Linked DNA regions of Methylobacterium currus. The protein of the gene in region 1 interacts with the protein of each later gene in a pairwise test. Links are inferred from orthologs where the notes say so. Each region holds a gene or a part of one and is shown in the gene's direction. Other genes may lie near its edges.

Evidence for each region. The genes of interacting proteins can lie anywhere in the genome.
Region 2: the proteins of rplK (region 1) and DA075_RS02420 interact in binary tests that used the Escherichia coli proteins (3 or more experiments, as listed by UniProt). The link is inferred for Methylobacterium currus from one-to-one orthologs.

Annotation. Positions count from the first base shown.
Region 1 is NZ_CP028843.1:2,964,880-2,972,216, forward strand. What follows is about bases 3,184-6,040. They hold rplK (50S ribosomal protein L11), read left to right. Parts: upstream 3,184-4,315; coding sequence 4,316-4,765; downstream 4,766-6,040. Other genes in these bases: secE (preprotein translocase subunit SecE), read left to right, coding at 3,228-3,533; nusG (transcription termination/antitermination protein NusG), read left to right, coding at 3,601-4,134; rplA (50S ribosomal protein L1), read left to right, coding at 4,778-5,485; DA075_RS13875 (B12-binding domain-containing radical SAM protein), read left to right, coding at 5,696-6,040. Outside these bases: DA075_RS13835 (lysine--tRNA ligase), read left to right, coding at 1-829; DA075_RS13840 (hypothetical protein), read left to right, coding at 963-1,343; tuf (elongation factor Tu), read left to right, coding at 1,487-2,677; more of DA075_RS13875, read left to right, coding at 6,041-7,309. UniProt on the Escherichia coli protein: Forms part of the ribosomal stalk which helps the ribosome interact with GTP-bound translation factors.
Region 2 is NZ_CP028843.1:515,881-523,272, forward strand. Bases 2,304-5,215 are described here. They hold DA075_RS02420 (50S ribosomal protein L11 methyltransferase), read left to right. Parts: upstream 2,304-3,256; coding sequence 3,257-4,174; downstream 4,175-5,215. Other genes in these bases: DA075_RS02410 (SDR family oxidoreductase), read left to right, coding at 2,304-2,693; DA075_RS02415 (hypothetical protein), read right to left, coding at 2,789-2,968; DA075_RS02425 (zinc-dependent alcohol dehydrogenase), read left to right, coding at 4,338-5,215. In the rest of the region: DA075_RS02400 (DUF1491 family protein), read left to right, coding at 48-389; argE (acetylornithine deacetylase), read left to right, coding at 547-1,731; more of DA075_RS02410, read left to right, coding at 1,917-2,303; more of DA075_RS02425, read left to right, coding at 5,216-5,510; DA075_RS02430 (cyclase dehydrase), read left to right, coding at 5,550-6,092; DA075_RS36335 (hypothetical protein), read right to left, coding at 6,265-6,429; DA075_RS02435 (DUF6662 family protein), read left to right, coding at 6,737-7,392. UniProt on the Escherichia coli protein: Methylates ribosomal protein L11.

The DNA of each region.
Region 1 (7,337 bases):
CGACGAGAAGGGCCAGAAGATCTCGAAGTCGAAGGGCAACGGCCTGACCATCGACGAGTGGCTGGCCTACGGCACGCCCGAGAGCCTGGCCTTGTTCATGTACAACAAGCCGCGCGAGGCCAAGCGCCTGCACTTCGACGTCATCCCGCGCCACGTCGACGATTACCTGTCCTTCCTGGAGAAGCTTCCGGGGCAGGAGCCGAAGCTGAAGCTTGGCAACCCGGTCTGGCACCTGCATGCCGGCGAGCCGCCGCTTCCTGAGCGGGTGGGGGAGGGCGGGGCGATCCCGTTCGCGATGCTCCTCAACCTCGTGGCGGTGGCCAACACCGAGGATCCGGCGGTGCTGTGGGGTTTCATCCGCCGCTACGCGCCGGAGGCCTCGCCCGAGACGCATCCGCGCCTCGACCGGCTGGTCCACCACGCCGTGCGTTACTTCCGCGATTTCGTGCGCCCACAGAAGACCTACCGCACGCCGAGCGAGGCCGAGGCGGCGGCGCTCACCGACCTGTCGGAAACGCTGGCCGCGCAGGCCGGCTCGACCGATCCGGAGGCGCTGCAGGCGGCGGTCTACGAGGTCGGGCGGCGCCACTTCCCCGACCTGTCGGGCAAGTCGAAGAGCCCGGACGGGCGGCCCGGCGTCTCCCAGGCTTGGTTCACCACGCTCTACGGCATCCTCCTCGGCGAGGCTCGCGGGCCCCGCTTCGGCTCCTTCGTCGCCCTCTACGGCGTCAAGGAGACCCGCGCGCTGATCGACCGCGCCCTGTCGGGAGCGCTCGCCGAGGAGCACGCGGCCTTCCTGGAGAGCCGCAACAGGCCTGAAGCGGCCTGATCACCTCCGGTCCCCGCCGCCACGGCGGGGATCGTCCCCACGTTGTCCCCACCCATCCACCCGTTTACCTTGGCAGCAGGGAATCAGTGGTGGTATGGAACATATCAGGAACAAACGCCCCGAGGCACCCGTGATGCGCGCCGTGATGCCGCTCCTGCTGATCGCCCTGTCGGGACCAGGCCAGGTGACCGAGACCCATGCCATCGAGGTGGCGCGGCCTGCCCGAGAGGCGGCGGCGATCGCGCGGCTGAAGGGCTGCCTGGCGCGGGAATCCGCCGCCGCGCGGATTCGGCACGAGACGCCGGAGCATTTCGCCGTGCGGGCCCAGCATATCTGCCTGGCGGCCAAGCGCGACGCCGCCCGGGCGAAGGCCGTGGCCCTCGTCGCCGCCGGCTTCACCGAGGCGCCGGACCTCGTCGGCGCCGTCGAGCAGCTGCTCTCCGACCACGAGCGCGAGACGGCGGAGGCCTATGCCCGCAGCCTCGACCGTCGGCGCGTGGCCGGAACCCCGTGAGGGACTCTCCGGGTGAGGCGCTTCCTGGGACCGGGCACCGCCTGAGACGACGCCGGACTTGATCAACCGGCGCTAACCCTCTAAGCGGGCCGCGCCTTCCGCCCGGCTGGACGTCGTGGGCGGGCTTGCCGCAGGTGATGGATATGGCCAAGGAAAAGTTTTCGCGGACGAAGCCGCACTGCAACATCGGCACCATCGGTCACGTTGACCATGGCAAGACCTCTCTGACCGCGGCGATCACGAAGGTCCTGGCTGAGTCGGGCGGTGCCACCTTCACGGCGTACGACCAGATCGACAAGGCGCCGGAGGAGAAGGCGCGCGGGATCACGATCTCGACCGCCCACGTCGAGTACGAGACGCAGAACCGGCACTACGCGCACGTGGACTGCCCCGGCCACGCCGACTACGTGAAGAACATGATCACGGGTGCGGCGCAGATGGACGGCGCGATCCTGGTCGTGTCGGCGGCGGACGGCCCGATGCCGCAGACCCGCGAGCACATCCTGCTGGCCCGCCAGGTCGGCGTTCCGGCGCTGGTTGTGTTCATGAACAAGGTCGACATGGTCGACGATCCGGAGCTTCTGGAGCTGGTCGAGCTCGAGGTACGCGAGCTTCTGTCGAAGTACGACTTCCCGGGCGACGACATCCCGATCACCAAGGGCTCGGCGCTGTGCGCGCTGGAGAACCGCGAGCCGAAGATCGGCCACGAGGCGATCCTCGAGCTGATGAAGACGGTGGACGCGTACATCCCGCAGCCGGAGCGTCCGATCGACCTGCCGTTCCTGATGCCGATCGAGGACGTGTTCTCGATCTCGGGCCGCGGCACGGTGGTGACGGGGCGCGTCGAGCGCGGGATCGTCAAGGTCGGCGAGTCGGTGGAGATCGTGGGCATCCGCGCCACGACGACGACGACGGTGACCGGCGTCGAGATGTTCCGCAAGCTTCTGGACCAGGGCCAGGCGGGCGACAACGTCGGCGTGCTTCTGCGCGGCACGAAGCGCGAGGACGTGGAGCGCGGCCAGGTCGTGTGCAAGCCGGGTTCGGTGAAGCCGCACACGAAGTTCAAGGCCGAGGCGTACATCCTGACGAAGGAGGAGGGCGGGCGCCACACGCCGTTCTTCACCAACTACCGTCCGCAGTTCTACTTCCGGACGACGGACGTGACGGGTGTGTGCCAGCTGCCCGAGGGCACCGAGATGGTGATGCCGGGCGACAACGTGACGATGGACGTGACGCTGATCGTGCCGATCGCGATGGAGGAGAAGCTGCGCTTCGCCATCCGCGAGGGCGGCCGCACCGTCGGCGCCGGCGTCGTCGCCTCCATCACCGAGTAAATCGGACGAGATCGGTCCGGGGCCGTCGCGGCTCCGGACGGGGCAAGGGGCGGGTGCCGCACGGCACCCGCCCCTTTCGCGTTGATCGGGTGCCGACCGAGCATCGGGACAGTTCCTGGATCCGTCGATCGCCCTTGGATGGGGCTGGGAATGGCCCGGCGCCGCCGGCCGCCTTGGCCGGAGCGCGCGACGGCGCGCATTCGCAGGGCGGGTTGCGACATTCCGCTTGCATCCGGGCCGGGGATCCGGCTAGAGAGCACTCGCGCCGCGGCGCTGCAGGAGTGTAGCTCAACTGGTCAGAGCACCGGTCTCCAAAACCGGGGGTTGGGGGTTCGAGTCCCTCCACTCCTGCCAGGAACCGCGAGCCGACCGGAGCTTCCAGCGAAAGCCGGCAGACCTCCGTAACAATCCGTCCGGGCCAGTCGACAAGCGCACGCAACTGCGCTAGAGGCTGCGCCCATCCCAGATCGAACAGGCGGCTATGCGGGCCGGGGGTGATCCTTGAGCCTGCCTGCCGCCGTTGGTTTCGAGCGCATCGGTTGTCCGAGCCATGGCATCGAACGAAGCGACGAAGAAGATGGACCTCGGGCGCAACGCCTCCCGTAGCACCCCGCCGACCCGCGGCGGTGCCTCGCCGACGCCGCCCGTGCGTCCGGCGCAGAAGCGGGTCGGCCCGTTCGAGTTCCTGCAGCAGGTGCGCGACGAGGGCCGGAAGGTCACCTGGCCGACCCGCAAGGAGACCCTGGTCACCACCCTGATGGTGTTCGTCATGGTGGTGGTGGCGAGCGTGTTCTTCACCGTCGTCGACCAGGTGCTGCGTTACGCCGTGACGCTGGTGCTGGGCATCGGGGCCTGATCGAGCCGCAAGATCCCGGCAGAGCCGGCCCGGGGATCGGGGCCGCCGCCGGATTGGAGTGAACGCCGTGTCGAAGCGCTGGTACATCGTCCACGCCTATTCGAACTTCGAGAACAAGGTCGCGCAGTCGATCAAGGATCAGGCGGCGCAGCGCGGCCTGACGGAAAAGTTCGACGAGGTCATGGTTCCGACCGAGAAGGTCGTGGAGGTGCGCCGCGGCCGCAAGGTCGATGCCGAGCGCAAGTTCTTCCCCGGCTACGTGCTGGTGAAGTGCGACCTCACCGACGAGGTCTACCACCTCATCAAGAACACGCCGAAGGTCACGGGCTTCCTGGGCGCCGACAAGTCGAAGCCGGTGCCGATCCCGGACGCCGAGGCCGAGCGCATCAAGGGTCAGGTCCAGGAAGGCACCGAGCGCCCGAAGGCCTCGATCGCCTACGAGGTCGGCGAGCAGGTCCGCGTCGCGGACGGCCCCTTCGCCTCGTTCAACGGCATCGTCGAGGAAGTCGACGAGAGCCGCTCCCGCCTCAAGGTGGCGGTCTCCATCTTCGGCCGGGCCACCCCGGTCGAGCTCGAATACGGTCAGGTCGAGAAGCTCTGATCGTAACCGGCGGATTGTTTCGGGACACGCACGAGGCGCGGCTGCGGGCCTCGTGCTCAGCCGTTCCCGACACGCCGCCTCTCACCCGCGGAAGGCCCGCCCGGCAACGCCTCCGGGAGCCCGGGCCGCACCGCGACCTGCAACCGCCCTTCGACGATAGGGCTATTCTGGGAGCAGTCCCATGGCGAAGAAGATCACGGGCTACGTGAAGCTTCAGGTCCCGGCCGGCGCCGCCAACCCGTCGCCGCCGATCGGTCCCGCGCTCGGTCAGCGCGGCCTCAACATCATGGAATTCTGCAAGGCCTTCAACGCGAAGACCGCGCAGATCGAGAAGGGCACCCCGATCCCGGTGATCATCACCGCGTATCAGGACCGCTCCTTCACCTTCGAGATGAAGCAGCCCCCGGTCTCGTTCTTCCTGAAGAAGGCGGCCGGCCTGAAGATCGGCAAGAAGCCGGCCTCCGGCTCGAAGACCCCCGGCAAGGGCGCGCCCGCCGGCAAGGTCTCCGAGGCGCAGATCCGCGAGATCGCCGAGAAGAAGATGCCCGACCTGAACTGCGATTCGGTCGATTCCGCCGTCGCCATGATCCGCGGCTCCGCCCGCGCCATGGGCCTCGAGATCACCGCGTAAGGGGAGGGCGACATGGCACAGACAGGCAAGCGCATCCGCTCCGCCCGCGAGGGCATCGCGGTCACCAAGCTCTATCCGCTCGCCGAGGCGGTGAAGCTGATCAAGGAGCGGGCCAGCGCCAAGTTCGACGAGACCTTCGAGGTCTCGATGAATCTCGGCGTCGACCCCCGCCACGCCGACCAGATGGTCCGCGGCGTCTGCAACCTGCCGAACGGCTCCGGCCGGACCGTGCGGGTGGCGGTGTTCGCCCGCGGCCCGAAGGCCGACGAGGCGAAGGCCGCCGGCGCCGACATCGTCGGGGCCGAGGACCTGCTCGAGACGATCCAGGGCGGCACGATCGACTTCGATCGCTGCATCGCCACCCCGGACATGATGCCGCTGGTCGGCCGCCTCGGTAAGGTGCTGGGCCCGCGCGGCCTGATGCCGAACCCGAAGGTCGGCACCGTCACCATGGACGTGAAGGGCGCCGTCGCCGGTGCCAAGGGCGGTTCGGTCGAGTTCCGCGTCGAGAAGGCGGGCATCGTCCACGCCGGCATCGGCAAGGTCTCGTTCGACGAGCAGAAGATCGTCGAGAACATCCGCGCCTTCGCGGACGCGGTCGCCAAGGCCAAGCCCGCCGGCGCCAAGGGCACCTACATCCAGCGCATCGCCGTCTCCTCGACGATGGGCCCGGGCGTGAAGGTCGATCCTTCGAGCGTGCTGGTCGCCGCCGGCGCCTGACGCCGACGCGACTGTCGCGATGACGAAATGAGGCGCCCGGTCCGGCAACGGACCGGGCGCTTCGCGTTGTGCGGGCCGGGCTTCGCGTCGTAAGGGCCGGACTTGCCGTCTGACGCAGCGGCATGGCAGCCATCCGCACCGTGCCGCGGCGCCGCGAAATCCCGACGCGGCGGGGCAGCCTTCCGGCGGCGCTGTGCTAGATAGGACGCCATGCGCAGCACCGTCCCGGTCTCCTCCTCGCGACGCATCCTCTGCGTCTTCCCCGCCTACACGCCCTCGTTCGGCACCTTCTCGCACGCCTATCCGCTGATGGGCGGCGTGAAGGCCTTCATGCCGCCGCAAGGGCTGCTCGTGATCGCCGCCTACATGCCGGAGGCATGGGAGGTGCGATTCATCGACGAGAACATCGCTCGGGCGAAGCCCGAGGACTTCGCCTGGGCCGACGCGGTGTTCGTGTCGGGCATGCACATCCAGGAGGGCCAGATCCACGAGATCGGCCGGCGGGCGCACGCCGCCGGTAAGGTCGCGGTGCTGGGAGGCCCGTCCGTGTCCGGCGCGCCGGAAAAGTACCCGGACTTCGACTACCTCCATCTCGGCGAGATCGGCGACGCCACCGACGCGCTGATCCGGCGCCTCGACGAGACCGTGGCGGTGCCGGCCGAGCCGGAGCGGTTCGAGACCAAGGACCGCCTCGCCCTGTCCGACTTCCCGGCCCCGGCCTATGAGCGCGTGCCGCTCAAGCGCTACCTGATCGGCTCGCTGCAATTCTCCTCCGGCTGCCCCTATCGCTGCGAGTTCTGCGACATCCCGCAGCTCTACGGCCGCCAGCCGCGGCTCAAGACCCCCGAGCAGCTCTGCGCCGAGCTCGACGCCATCGTGGCGCAGGCCGCCCATCCGGCGGTGGTCTACTTCGTCGACGACAACTTCATCGGCAACCGCAAGGCGACTCGCGAGATGCTGCCCCACCTGGTGGAGTGGCAGAAGCGGAACAACTACCCGCTCCAGTTCGCCTGCGAGGCGACGCTGAACATGGCCAAGCAGCCCGAGATCCTCGAGCTGATGCGCCAGGCCAACTTCATGACGGTGTTCGTCGGCATCGAGACCCCGGAGGCCGACGCGCTCAAGGGCATCGACAAGACCCACAACGCCGCCGTGCCGATGTACGAGGCGATCGAGACCCTGAACTCCTACGGGCTCGAGGTCACCTCCGGCATCATCCTCGGCCTCGACACCGACACCGACAAGTCCGAGCAGAACCTGATCGACTTCATCGACAAGTCGGCGATCCCCGTGCTGACCATCAACCTGCTCCAGGCCCTGCCCAAGACCCCGCTCTGGGACCGGCTCGAGCGGGAAGGGCGGCTCGTTCACGATGCGAGCCTCGAGTCGAACGTGCTGTTCAAGCGCCCGCACGACGACGTGGTGGGGTCCTGGCGCCGGGCCATCGCCCATGCCTACTCGCCCGAGCAGCTGTTCGAGCGCTTCAAGCGGCAGTGCGACGTCACCTATCCGCACCGGATCACCACGCCGACGGCGGGCAAGCTGACCCTGACCAACCTGCGTCGCGGGCTGATCCTTGGCTTCAACATCATCACCCGGGTCGGCTTGTTCTCCGACTACCGCAAGCCGTTCTGGCGCGCGGCCGCTCACGCCCTCAAGCGCGGGCAGATCGAGGCGGTGTTCAACATGGGCTTCGTCGCCCACCACCTGATCCGCTTCACCCGCGAGGCCCTGCGCGGCGAGCACAACGCCTCGTTCTACGCCGCGCAGGACAAGGCGAAGGCGGAGGCCGCGGCGAGGGCAGGGGCCCGGCAGGCGGCGTGACAGGTCGAGGCACTGACGGAAATTCGCC
Region 2 (7,392 bases), 2.4 Mb from region 1 along the record:
CTATGAGGGTCCGGCGACGACCGGACATCTTGAGGACGCCCCGCCCGATGGCACGCCTGCGCTCCGATTTCTGGGTCGCCGCCCATCTGCGCCGCTGCGCGGTCGAAGGGGTGAGTGCGGTGCAGCGCCGCCGCGGCGCGTCGGAGGCCGGCGCGATCTTCGTCAAGGTCGACCGCCTCGACGGACGCGCCGACCTCTACGGTCCGGCGCCCCAGGCCCTGTTCGAGGGAGCGGAGGAGGGCGTCCGCCGCTTCGAGACCCTGATGCGCGAGGCGCTGCCGCCCGACGTCGAGGCTCGCCTCGCGCGTGAGATCCGGTTCGATTCCGACCTCTGGATCGTCGAGATCGACGACCGGGAGGGGCGGCATTTCCTGGACCTGACGGAGTAGCCCCCTTTGGGCGAGCCTGTCGGGATCGGACGGCCCGCTGTCCGCCGGCGCCGGAACGGGGCATAAGGAAGGGCCACCCGTCACGCGGTGGCATCGGCCCTGCCCGCCTTGCGGGGTCGTCGTCCCCGCACTGCTCCGTCAGGCCCGCACGCTTCCCATGACGTCCTCCGAACCCAACGCCGCCACGCTGTCTGCCATCACGGATCTCCTCGCCGCCCTGGTGGGCTTCGAGACGGTCAGCTCCGCGAGCAACCTGCCCCTCGTCGATCACGTCGAGGCCTATTGCCGCCGCCACGGCGCGGCGGTCGAGCGGGTCGTGGACGCGACGGGGCAGAAGGCGGCCCTGTGGGTCACCGTCGGGCCGCAGGATCGGCCGGGCTACGTGCTGTCGGGCCACAGCGACGTGGTGCCGGTGGAGGGTCAGGACTGGACGCACGATCCGTTCCGGCTGACCGAGACCGACGGGCGCCTCTACGGCCGCGGCACCTCCGACATGAAGGGGTTCCTCGCCGTCTGCCTGGCGCTCCTGCCCGAGATGGCGGCGGCCCCGCTCACCCGCCCGCTGCACCTCGCCATCTCCTACGACGAGGAGATCGGCTGCCTCGGCGTCCGGCCGCTCATCGCCCATCTCCGCGAGCGGGGCGTTCAGCCCCTCGGCTGCTTCGTCGGCGAGCCGACCGGCATGGCGGTGGTGATCGGCCACAAGGGCAAGTACGGCGCGAAGGCCACCTTCCGGGGCAAGGCCTGCCACTCGGCGCTGGCCCCCACGGGGGTCAACGCCATCGAGTACGCGGCCCGCTTCATCGACCGGGTGCGGCTGACCGCCGAGGGCCTCGGCCGCGACGGCGCCCGCGACGACCTCTACGACGTGCCCCACACGACCGGGCTCACCGCCCTGGTCCAGGGCGGCACGGCGCTCAACATCGTGCCGGACCGCTGCACCGTCGGGTTCGAGTTCCGGGCCATCGCCGCCGACGATCCCCGCGCCCTCGCCGAAACGGTGCTGGCGCATGCCCGCGACGTGCTGGTGCCGGAAATGCAGGCGCGCGATCCGGCCTGCGGCCTCACGGTCGAGCCGGTGATCGACTATCCTGGCCTCGACATCGCCCCCGACGCGCCCCTCGTGACCCTGGCCAAGCGCCTCGCTGGCCGCAACGCTCACGCCAAGGTGTCCTTCGGGACCGAGGCCGGCCTGTTCCAGAGCCTCGGCGGCATCCCCTCTGTGGTGATCGGCCCCGGCGACATCGCCCGCGCCCACAAGGCCGACGAGTATGTCGAGACGGCGGAACTCGCGGAATGCGCCGCCTTCCTGCGCCGGCTGATCGCGGAGAGCTGCGCGTAGGACATCCCTCCGCCACACCTCCTCGGTCCCGCTCTTGCGCCGCGCCGCCGGACCTTGGCAGACACGGGCGACGGGCGGCCCGACCTTTTGCAAGGGACTCTTTGCCAAGGAACCCTTCGCAAGGGTCCCTTGCGAAGGGTTCCTTGGCACGGGCGAAGGACCGCCGAACGGGGAGGAGACGGGACATGACGCAGGATCTGGCCGGCAAGGTCGCCTGGGTGACGGGCGCGGGCAGCGGCATCGGCGAGGCGGCGGCTCTGGCCCTTGCGGGGGCGGGTGCCCGGGTGGTGCTGACCGGCCGCCGGGAGGAGCCGCTCCGCGCCTTGGCGGCGCGCATCGCGGAATCCGGGGCCGAGGCCGTGGTCGAGCCCGGCGACGTCACCGATGCGGCCCGCATCGGGGCGATCGTCGAGGGCATCGCGGCGCGGTTCGGCCGGCTCGACGTGCTGGTGAGCAATGCCGGCAGCAACGTGCGCGAGCGGCGCTGGGACGCCCTGTCGCCGGACGGCGCGCAAGAAGTGATCCAGGCCAACCTGTCGAGCGCCTTCTACGCCTCCCTCGCGGTGCTGCCGCTGATGCGTGGCCAAGGCGACGGCGTCCTGATCCACACCGCCTCCTGGGCCGGGCGGTTCGTCAGCCCGGTCAGCGGGCCGGCCTACACGGCGGCCAAGCACGCCGTGGTGGCGATGAGCCACAGCATCAACATGGAGGAATGCGTCAACGGCATCCGCTCGACGGTCCTGTGCCCGGCCGAGGTCGCGACGCCGATCCTCGACAAGCGCCCGGTGCCGGTGACGCCTGAGGACCGGGCCCGCATGCTCCAGCCCGACGACATGGCGGCGCTGATCCTGTTCGTGGCGACGCGCCCGAAGCATGTCTGCCTGAACGAGGTGGTGATCAGCCCGACCTGGAACCGCGGCTACGTGCCGGATGCCCGCCTGGGATCGCGCTTGGGTGCGTGACTTTCGAGGGTGTGACCCTCGGACCCGATCCGGGTCGATGGCTTCGGGAGATCGCCGGGCGGTCGCCCGAAGCCGTGGGCCGGCGCGGATCGCGCTCAGGCGCCCTGCGATGGGGCGGCGCCGGCCGCGTCCGACTCGGCCATCCGCTGCATCTCGTTCCGGTGCAGCCGGCTGAGCAGCATGAGCATGCGGCCCGGCAGGGCCGTATCCTCGGCGGTGAGCGGCGCCGCGCGGCGCCAGAGGGTGGTGTCCCGCAGGACGGGAAGTTCCCGCACGGGAGTCTGAACCGACCCGGCGGAGGCATCCGGCCGACCCTGCTCGCGAACTCGGGTACGCATCGTACGATCCTTCAACGGCCGGCTTCTGGCGACCGGCGCCGCTATGAACGCCGACCCGCCGCGCCGGTTCCGCGGGGTTGAGCGACGATTCCGTCGCGACAGACCGACCGCGTCGCCCTTGCCACACCGGGCGAGGGCGGCGGAGGGCATCGCGCCGCAAGAGAGATGCCGCGCGGGCGTGACGGGGCGGTGACGGCGGCCGGCCCGGATGCTATTGGCGCGGACATGCTCGAAGGCCTGCCGCCCCACCGCCCGACCCACGTGCTGCGTCTCGATACGAACGAGCGCGCGGCCCGCGCCATGACCGACCTGATCGGCGAGGTGTTCGACCCGACCGAGACCGCGGTCGCGGCCTTCGAGGCCGAGGACGGCAAGACCTGGCACCTCGAAGCCTACTTCTCCGAGGAGCCGGACGAGGAGGCGGTGCGCGAGCTGATCCGCCCGATCCTCGGCGACGCCGCCGACGGGGCGACCTTCGCGGCGATCGACCAGCAGGACTGGGTGCGCGCCTCCCTGGAGGGGCTGAAGCCCGTGCGGGCCGGGCGCATCCTGGTCCATGGCTCGCACGACCGCGGGCGGGTGCAGCCGAACGACCTGCCGATCGAGATCGAGGCGGCGCTCGCCTTCGGCACCGGTCACCACGGCACCACGCTCGGCTGTCTCATGGCCCTCGTCGACGAGGTGAAACGGCGCCGGCCCCACCGCATCCTCGATGTCGGCACCGGCACCGGCATCCTGGGCCTGGCCGCCGCGCGCCTCCTGCACAAAACGGTCGTCGCCGGCGACCTCGACCCGGAGGCTGTGGCGACCGCGCGGACCAACGCCGCCTTCAACGGGCTCGCCAACCTGATGGCCTTCTACGAGGCGCCGGGCCTGCGACACCCGCTCGCCCGCCATACCCGCGCCTTCGACCTCGTCTTCGCCAACATCCTGGCCCGGCCGCTGACCCGGCTGGCGCCGAGCCTCGCCCGCGCGGTGGCGACGGACGGCACCCTGGTGCTCTCCGGCCTGATCCCCCGCGACGTGCCGGGCGTGCTCTCGGCCTATGCCGCTCAAGGGTTCCGCCTGCGCCGGCGCCGCCTGATCGAGGGCTGGGCCACCCTGGAGCTGCGCCGCGGCGGCGGCGCCGCCCGCCCGCGCTGAGCCGCGCATCATCGTTCAAGGAACAGCCCCGACGCTGATCGGTTGTCCGAGCACAGCCGCCTACCGGTAGGGAGTATGAGCATCCCGGCCGGCGGACGGTCCGTGCGCGCGGGCTGCCAATCCCGGTCTCCGCGGCACGACGAGCCCCGGAGACCGATCAGCGATGAAGGCCCTCGTCTGGCACGGCACTGCGGACATCCGCTGCGACACGGTTCCCGATCCGACGATCGAGGACGGGCGCGACGCGATCATCAAGGTCACGTCCTGCGCCATCTGCGGCTCCGACCTGCACCTCTACGACCACTTCATGCCGGGCATGAAATCGGGCGACATCATGGGCCACGAGACCATGGGCGAGGTGGTCGAGGTCGGCCGGGACAACACGGCGCTCAAGGTCGGCGACCGGATCGTGGTGCCGTTCACCATCATCTGCGGCCAGTGCGAGCAGTGCAAGCGCGGCAACTTCTCGGTCTGCGAGCGCTCGAACCGCAACAAGAAGCTCGCCGAGGCCGCCTTCGGCCACACCACCGCAGGCCTGTTCGGCTACACCCACCTCACCGGCGGCTATGCCGGCGGTCAGGCCGAGTACCTGCGGGTTCCTTTCGCCGACGCCACCCACATCAAGGTGCCGAAGGGCATCCCCGACGAGAAGCTGCTCTTCCTCTCCGACATCTTCCCGACCGGCTGGCAGGCGGCGGTGCAGTGCGACATCCAGCCGGAGGACAATGTGGCGATCTGGGGCTGCGGCCCGGTCGGCCAGATGGCGATCCGCTCGGCGATCCTGCTCGGCGCCAAGCGCGTCATCGCCATCGATCGGGTGCCGGAGCGCCTGACCATGGCGCGGGCCGGCGGCGCCGAGACGATCGACCTCACCGAGGAGTCGAACGTCGTCGCCAGGCTCAACGACATGACCGACGGCAAGGGGCCGGAGAAATGCATCGATTCGGTCGGGATGGAGGCTCACGCCACCACCTCGCTCGATGCGATCTACGACCGCGCCAAGCAGGCGGTGATGCTGGAGAGCGACCGACCGCACGTGCTGCGCCAGATGATCATGGTCTGCCGCCCGGCCGGCGTGCTGTCGATTCCGGGCGTCTATGGCGGCCTGATCGACAAGATTCCGTTCGGCGCGGCGATGAACAAGGGCCTGACCTTCCGGATGGGCCAGACCCACGTCAACCGCTGGAGCGACGACCTGCTGCGGCGGATCGAGGAGGGGCAGATCGACCCGTCCTTCGTCATCACCCACACGGTGGGTCTGGAGCAGGGGCCGGAAATGTACCGGACGTTCCGGGACAAGCAGGACGGCTGCATCAAGGTGATGATCCGGCCATGACGATCCAGCGATGAGGATCCAACCATGAGTCACTCAGCCATGACACGCACCGTCGATCCCCGCTCCCGCTCCGCGCACGACGCCCTCGCCCGCGGCCTCGGCTGGTTCTCGATCGGCCTCGGCCTCGCCGAGATCCTGGCGCCCCGGGCTTTGTGCCGGGCGCTGGGCCTGGAGGGCCGCGAGGCCCTGATCCAGGCCTACGGCGCCCGCGAGGTCGCCACCGGCGCTGCGATCCTGATGAGCCACGATCCGACGCCGTGGATCTGGGGCCGGGTCGCGGGCGATGCCCTGGACCTCGCCACGCTCGCGACCGGCTTCGAGGGCGACAATCCTCGCGCCGGCACCCTGGCGCTCGCCACCGCGGCAGTGGCCGGCGTGACGCTGGCCGACATCGTCTGCGTCCAGGGCCTCACGGCCGACAAGCGCCCGGCGCCGCGAGGGACCTACGAGTACCACAACCGCAGCGGCTATCCCCGCGGCCTCGCCGCCGCCCATGGCGCCGCCCGCGACTTCGCGGTGCCGCGGGACTTCCGCATCCCCGGCCCGCTGCGCCCCTGGCGCGACGGGCGGCCAGCGGCCTGACGTCATCTCCACTTGATTTGCGCAAGAAAAATAGGGCGCTGGCTCTCCTCTCCGACACGGGAGAGGGGAGGCGCGCCCGCGCTTTGTTCGAGCTGGTCAAGCAAAAACCGTGAGGCACGCAGCGAAAGGACCGCCTCGCGGCGGTCCTCCCGTTCCCGTCAAGGGAGAAACCTCACTCCTTGTCGCCGCGATGGATGCCCTTGTCGCGGTTCTCCTTCAGGCGGCCGTCATCCGAGTGCTGGACGGTGCCCTGGTTCGGGGTATCCGGGTTCTTATGGTTGTGGCGGGTGTTATCGTCAGTATTGTTCGACTGAGATTGCTGCTTCTTGTCCGCCATGTCCGTATCTCCATGATCTGCGGCGCGCCGCGGTGAGTGGTTCGATAACATATGATCCGAATGCGGGTTCCTGTGAGAATTGCACGACTGCGCGGACCGGAGCGCGACATTCCGTCAGGCGCTGTTCGTTGTCGCAGGGCAATGGACAGATCTTGGTGTCGAGCCACGGTCCATGGTCCGCCACGGAACGAGGACGAACCCTGGCGGCGGCTCTGACGCCATCGATCTCATCCGGAGCGAGACCGTTGACGGGGGAAATGGCCATACCTATTAATTATAGCACAAGCTATAATGATGAGCCCTTGCGATGCATCGCGCCCGTTCCCCGCTCCCGTTCCGCGCCGCCAGCCTCGTCCTTGGCTGCCTCGCGGCCGCATCGGCGGTCCCGCCCGTGCAGGCCCAATCCCTGCCCACGGCCGCCGAGAACCTGACGCCCGGCGACCTCGACAGCGAGCATCTGTTCGGCTTCACCGAGGGCAGCGACCTCGGCGTGCCCGGCGAGATGGAGCTGGAATGGGAGACGAGCGGACGGCTCGGCAAGCGCCTCGGCCGCTTCCTCGCGGTCGATAGCGGCCTCGCCCTGAAGATGCCGCTGACGGCCGATCTTCGCCTCGCCCCCGGCGTCACCTTCAACGCCTACGACATCGGCACCCCCGCCCGCACCACGGGCGGTTTCAACGGCGGCTTCCTCGAGTCCCGCCTGCGCCTGCTCGACCGCCGCGCCGCACCGGTCGGCCTCACGCTCAGCATCGTGCCGGCTTACGGCTCCGTCGACGGCGGCTCGGGTGCCCCCGCGCGCAGCGTCGGGACCGATCTCGGCCTCCTGGCCGACCGCGAGCTGATCCCCGGCAGGCTGGTCGCAGCGGTCAATCTGGGCTTCGGCGTCTCCTCGACGCGGCTCGGTGCCTTGGACGAACCGATCCGCGGATCGGGGCTCGAGGCGGCCGGCGCCCTGGCCTATCA